Regions from separate parts of the Halobacillus ihumii genome, predicted to be linked through region 1. Evidence: riboswitches for the same ligand, from Rfam matches in the RefSeq annotation. Region 1 holds a riboswitch; each other region holds the start of a gene.
What was found. Region 1 has a riboswitch for thiamine pyrophosphate ahead of thiT (energy-coupled thiamine transporter ThiT). Riboswitches for the same ligand answer to the same signal wherever they lie in the genome.
Positions count from the first base shown of each region.

Region 2: another riboswitch for thiamine pyrophosphate. It lies ahead of thiW (energy coupling factor transporter S component ThiW); the one in region 1 lies ahead of thiT (energy-coupled thiamine transporter ThiT).
Region 3: another riboswitch for thiamine pyrophosphate. It lies ahead of G6R08_RS15100 (ABC transporter substrate-binding protein); the one in region 1 lies ahead of thiT (energy-coupled thiamine transporter ThiT).

Region 1 covers NZ_CACVAO010000001.1:3,629,773-3,631,973, forward strand. The annotation lists gene G6R08_RS18145 (hypothetical protein) at 351-572, shown strand; gene rpsN (30S ribosomal protein S14) at 658-927, opposite strand; TPP riboswitch at 1,091-1,191, shown strand; gene thiT (energy-coupled thiamine transporter ThiT) at 1,269-1,841, shown strand; gene G6R08_RS18160 (DUF1028 domain-containing protein) at 1,967-2,201, shown strand, end outside.
Region 2 covers NZ_CACVAO010000001.1:1,826,159-1,828,359, forward strand. The annotation lists gene tenA (thiaminase II) at 1-645, opposite strand, end outside; TPP riboswitch at 689-792, opposite strand; gene thiW (energy coupling factor transporter S component ThiW) at 798-1,292, opposite strand; TPP riboswitch at 1,382-1,493, opposite strand; gene G6R08_RS09170 (PucR family transcriptional regulator) at 1,577-2,201, opposite strand, start outside.
Region 3 covers NZ_CACVAO010000001.1:3,050,689-3,052,889, forward strand. The annotation lists gene G6R08_RS15095 (thiamine-binding protein) at 1-148, opposite strand, end outside; gene G6R08_RS15100 (ABC transporter substrate-binding protein) at 175-1,167, opposite strand; TPP riboswitch at 1,289-1,400, opposite strand; gene G6R08_RS15105 (CsbD family protein) at 1,570-1,752, shown strand; gene G6R08_RS15110 (YflT domain-containing protein) at 1,909-2,201, shown strand, end outside.

The sequences.
Region 1 (2,201 bases):
TAACGTGAGGGTGAATTGTTTTGATTAGCCTCTTGGAAACCTTTAGGGGTATCTTAAAAGGGAGTCATAAGGGAGGAGTGCTCTTCCCAGGTCACAAAACCGGGTAGTAAAGTAAGTAGTTTTAAGAGGTGAGATAAATCAAATATAAGGTAAGACCGCAAAGGCTGTCACTTCTTACTATTTTCATTATCGTGATGTTATGGAATATATTGGAAGGTTGTTATGGAGGTTCTTTATTACTATTTTTATTAGTTTTACTATTAGCTGTAAGTATAGCTTCTATTCGGTTTGAATTTGAAATACAGCAAGACCATTTAGTATATCAAATAATGTTCCTCAAAAAAACTATCATGAAAAAGGAACTTTATCCCAGTCAAATAAATCAATTAAAATTTACACGAGTCGGCTGGTCTCATAAAGCTGCCTTTATAAAAGTAAATAAAGGAATCCACATTCCATTAGCTGTCCTCGAACCCCGCAAAGCGTATGACCATTTAATTGAGTTTGGTGAGGATAACGATATAACAATCTATAAAACGAAAGACTATGAAATTCTAGAAAGAATGAACTGATATTGTTATACAACTTTCGGTCAGAAGTTTCACTTAGAAGGATGCAGCTGAAAAACTCAGAAGCTGAACCAGGCTTCTGAGTTTATTACCAACTGGCTTTTTTGACACCAGGAAGCTGACCTTTATGGGCAAGTTCACGAAACTTAATTCTCGATAGTCCAAACTGTCTCATATACCCATGAGGTCTTCCTGTAACAGCACAGCGATTATGAAGGCGAGTGGGGGAAGAATCTCTTGGTAGTTTGCGCAATGCTTCGTAATCCCCTTCAGCTTTAAGCTGCTGCCGTACTTCTTTATACTTTTCATACGTCACTTGACGTTTGCGTTCTTTTTGTACCATAGCTTGTTTAGCCAATGACCATTCTCCTTTTTTTAAATAGTAATTATTACGATTTAAATTTTATGACTTTATTCTATTTTTGTCAAATAGAGGAGCTGTTTGCCTGGATTGTCATAGTCATTGATAGAATCTTGAGATTGCTTTATAATAGACTCATAGCAAAAAGAGCGAATGAATATAAGCCTTCAAGGGGAGCTTTATGCTGAGAGTGAACAGACTTGTTCAGACCCTTCGAACCTGTCAGTTAATACTGACGTAGGGATGGTGGCTTTTTTGATGGCGATGCAACGGGACTCCTCCATCAGGAAGCTTCCCTGTGGCATCGCTTTTTTGTGTGGAAAAAAGGAGGTAAAGTGATGCGAAGTAAACGTGTGTTGTTTCTAGTTGAGGTAGCGATATTCTCGGCATTGGCCATCTTACTTGATATTATTCCATTTCTTTCATTTAAACTTTGGGCCCAGGGAGGCTCAGTTTCGTTTGCGATGGTTCCCGTATTTATCATGGCGTTCAGATGGGGACTCGGCGGCGGCGTATTGACAGGGCTGCTGCTCGGTTTCTATCAAATTTTATTAGGGGCTTATATTTTGACACCGCTGCAAACGTTTCTTGATTATTTTGTAGCGTTTGGTGTGATTGGGCTTGCTGGACTATTTGCCAAGCCGGTATGGGAGGCAGCTCGCTCGAGAAAGATTAAGAAATTGGCAGTCTGGATTATATTAGGCGCTTTTATCGGCAGTTTGTTCCGCTTCTTCGGACACTTTGTAGCAGGGATTGTCTTTTATGGAGAGTTTGCCCCAGAAGGTCAGCCAGTTTGGTTGTACTCTTTAGTTTATAATGGTGGATATATGCTGCCAGCGTTTATCGTGAGTGCGATTGTATTATGTCTGCTGTTCTCACAGCGGCCGACTTTACTGCTCAATCGTTCGTAAACCAGGAACCTATTTTCACAGCTTCGCGCTATGAAAATAGGTTTTTTCTTTTCTCCAGTAAAAATAGAAAGGAAAATCGTTAAAAAAGGTCGAATAAATGTATAGTAGGAAGGGAGTAGAGGACGATGAACGAATCAAACATTATTGCAACGTATTCTATTGTAGGATTTGATCCAGAAACAGAAGAACTAGGGGTTGCCGTTCAATCGAAATTCTTAGGCGTCGGAGCTGTCGTCCCATGGGCAAAGGCCGGAGTTGGTGCGGTTGCCACACAAGCTTTTGCCAATCCTGCTTATGGTCCCGAGGGGTTGGAGCTGCTCAGCAAAGGATTGACCGCTCAGGAAACTGTCGACCAATTAA
Region 2 (2,201 bases), 1.8 Mb from region 1:
TAAAGCCATTTCCCAGAAATTCAACTCCAGCTGACAGCTCTTGCGAAAGGCCTCCTTCATCCGTTTCAATTCACTCTCTGAAGCCTCTTCGGCCAGCTCATTAAGGCGTTCACGCATGGCCATGGATAGCGTATCAAATTCCTCATTCGCGTAGAAATCTATCCACGGGTAGAACGTATGATTCGGTGATGGCTGATATTTTTTCACCAAATGGTTGCCGATTTCGAGATAAGTCCATGGGCAAGGAAGCAGGGCAGCGAGAATTTCTCCGAGCCCTCCCATTTGAGCGTGATACATCATGTGTTTGACATAATGATCGGCTGTTGGCGGAAGCGGGTAGCCTTGCAATTCGTCATAACCTGCACCGATGACATCACAGAAATTGTGATGAGGATGGGTTTCACTATTTAGAACAAATCCGACTTGTTCACTAAAATAGCCCATGTCACGTCGTTCTGTAGATTTTGATATGGCAACACCGTAAACATGCATAAAGGCGTTCAAGTACTCATAATCGGCCTTAATGTAATGGGCTAATGCTTCGTGCGGTACTTCACCCTTGCCAATTCCATCGACAAATGGATGGTTAAAAATTGCTTCAAACAATTCATTATTTTCTTTTCTTAATGTTTCGGTAAATGTCATAAAATGTTGCCTCCTTAGTTTATAGGAAGCCACTGAAAGGTGATTTGAGATGAGGCTACTTTCCTTTACGCTGGTATTACCCAGATCAGGTCCAAAGGGATTAAGGAAAATCCTTATCTCAGCGTGCTCGCACCCCTAGTAGATTCCGAAGATTATAGATTTGTTTGAGGTAATGCATGAGTTTGTCGCATTTTTGAAACTACAAACCAGCCAATCAATGCACCAGTTGTACTGCTGATAAGAAAGGACGGCAAGAAGGCTAATGCTCCCGCTGAACTCCCCATTAAAATGTTGGCAAAGGGCACGGAGAGCATGGCACCGATTAACCCAGTGCCAATCATTTCACCTGCTGCAGCAGTCCATGTTTTTCTAGACCATTTGTAAAAGTAACCCGCCAGTAAAGCCCCAATCATGCCTCCTGGAAACGCAAGCAATGTTCCAAGCCCAAGCAAGTTACGCAGCAGGCCGATCATAAAGGCAATCGCAACCGCCGGAATGGGTCCAAGCGTGACAGCGGCCATAACATTAACTGCGTGTTGAACAGGATAAGCCTTAGCTATTCCAGCAGGAAACCAGAGCATTTGCGAACCAAGCGTTCCGATTGCTACAAATACAGCCATGGTCGTTAATAAGCGAGTTCGATTCATATTTCTCCTCCTCTCATAAAAAGGGAGTGAACATGAAAAAAACCAGATCCTGAGGGAGGACCTGGCTTCGAATGGATAAAGTCATAAGACATTTCTTCTGACTACTTCCCTCCGCTGGTCTTAACCAGATCAGGTTCATAAGAGTCGAAAAGCTGTTTTGCTTTTCTCTCAGCCCGTATCAGGGCCCCCCTAGTAGTTATTGTGTAATACTATTCGCTTGGCTGCTTTCATCATAACAGAGAAGATTTGGATTGTCATCACGAATCAATTATAAAGCGGACTGCCTATTCTTCTTCTACCTTCTTCAGCTTCCATAACCTTACACTAAGTTCCAATAAAAACATATCGTCAGCATTTAACAGCGACAAGCCCGTTAAATGTTCAATATTGCGCAATCTATGGAGTAATGATTGACGGTGTAACATCAGCGCTCTCGCGGTTTGACTGACATTACTATTGTATTTATTGTAAACGATAAACGTATGAATAAGATCCGCCTGACGTTTCTGATCATACATAATCAGCGGTTCCAATGTATCTTTTACAATATTTTCAATTTCTTTTTCATGGGATAGTGCCATAAGCAGCCTGTTCATACGAGTATCACTAAAAAAAGTTCGATTTCCATCCTCATGCTGCTGCTTGCCAATATTTAAAGCGGTCACGGCTTGATCATATCCTTGATGAAATACGAAGACCCCATCCTTAGGAAAAGATATTCCCCAGGAAATATTAATGCCAGCAAGCAACTCATTTAATCTGCGTTCGATAAGGTCGAGAAATTGGTTACTCGTTTCCATATAAGGGTGGTCATCTGCCTCTAAGTATACAATGACTTCTCCATCCTCGAACGTCGTCATGGTCCGGCGATTTAAGACATCGCCAGCATGAGTGACCTCTTTCTGAATA
Region 3 (2,201 bases), 580 kb from region 1:
TGCCTTCAATTGTTGTTTCGAGAGGGTGAACCTCATAGTTCAATCCGGATGCATCGATGATCGAAATAGCGTGATCAACATAGGGGATGACGTCTTCTCCGTCTTTCGTTTTCGGCAGGATCTGAATACTTACAAGTGAATTAGCCATGTTATTGGCCTCCCTTTTAAATTTATTTATTTTTTCGGTAAAAACTCATTGGTGAAAGCTTCTTTAGCCTTTAACTTCTTATCAAGTAAATCATGGTTGTACATCCATTCCGCATAGTTCTTCCAAACCTTTATATCCTGCTGCCCCCAGCGTTCTGCATCCGCCTGATATTTAGGAGACAACCATTCTTGGCTGGCACGAACGAGTTCGGGGTCGAGGTTAGGAACAGCTTCGATTAAAATGTCGGCTGCCTTGTCTGGGTGATCAATTGCAAACTGATATCCTTTTGATACAGCAGCCATAAAGGCTTCAACAGTCTCAGGATTTTCGTTCATCATCTTTTCACTCGTCGTTAATACGGGAGTATAGTAATCTAGTTTTTTAGAGTAATCTGTTAAGTACATCATGTTCAATTCTTGACCGCGAAGCTCAGCTTCAATACCTGTCCAGCCATAGTAAATCCAGGCGAAGTCCACGTCTCGTTTAACAGCTGTGAAGAAATCAGTATTCCCCATATTAATGATGTTCACTTTTTCAACGTCGGCATTATCCTTTTCCATTAATGAAGAGAGTACTGCCTTTTCAACGGGAGCGCCCCAGCCGCCGTATGTTTTCCCTTCGAAATCCTCAGGTGAGGTGATGCCTTTATTCTTAGGTGAAGCGAACCCTGAAGTGTTGTGCTGGATGATAGCTCCAATTGACACAACCGGGACGCCCTGAATGCGGGCTTCAGTTAACGTTTCCTGTGCACTAATCCCGAAGTCTGCTTTACCTGAGGCAACGAGCTGGTCTGCCCCAGCTTCTCCGGGCAGCATGATTTCAACATTTAAGCCTTGTTCTGCAAAGTATCCCTCAGCTTGAGCCACATAAAGTCCAGTATGGTTCGTGTTGGGCGTCCAATCTAGTACAAGTTTTACTTCCTGTTTTTCACCTGTGTTAGAGGCCGTGTTATTTTCTTCACCACTTGAACAAGCGGCTAATACAAGGAATGTACTAAAAAGTAATAAAAGCTTTTTCATTCGGTTTCCTCCTTAAAAAAAGATGGTATGTTAACACGAAATGTTATTGGAATCAGGGGTCTAAGAGCATCAAAAAAGCACCCTGGTACCATACCTAGGGTGCATATCTACTAATAAACGAAGGTTCGTTTCATATGTTTCCTACGCTGGTTTAAACCAGATCAGGTTCCAAGGGTCAGTATCTATTACGGATACAATCTCAACCAGCTGCACTGGTCCCCCTACATTCAATCTATTCATTTTTGTTAACACGTTGTCTTTTAAACTGTGCCATAGATGCAGGTAATTATCAAGGGGAAGTGAAGTTTATAGGACGAATAGAGAGTTTACTAAAATTCTTTTTCAAAAAAGTTTATCGAATTCTAATATCGTTTATATATAGTTGCAAGGAGGCGATAGAACATGAGTAAAGGAAAAGGATATTCAGATAAAGTTAAAGGAGCCGTCAGCAAGGCAAAAGGTGAAGTAAAGGATCAAGTTGGAAATGCTTCAGATAACAAGAGAATGCAAAATGAAGGGAAGAAGGATAAGTTGAAAGGAAACGCTCAGAACGCAACGGGTAATCGTAAGAAAAGCGAACGATAGCGTGTTTTATTGACCGGACCTTCCCAGCTTCGTCAATGATCCTGGCTTATGACTACGTTAGACTCTAATGTGAAATTCGTCACCAGGCATAATTATACTGCCTCTGTTTAAGTTATTTTTAAACCGGGTAACCACCTTTTCAAGGAGGCGATTAGATTGACTACACCAAAATTTAAAGTATTTCACGACGATGATCAGTTGAGCGCATCCATTGATAAACTTAGAAATAATGGAATCAGAGATGAAGACATCTTTATTCTGGATCATGATAATGATCATGACAGGCGAAATAGAAAAGAAACAGATGCCAATAAGATGGGTGTGAAAGTTACGGGTGTTGGGACAGCCCTTAAAAACGTGTTCCGGGGTAAAGGTGATAAATTAAGATCTAAGATGAAAGAAATTGGATTTGATGCTTCCAAGGCTGAACAATTGGAAGAGGAATTAGA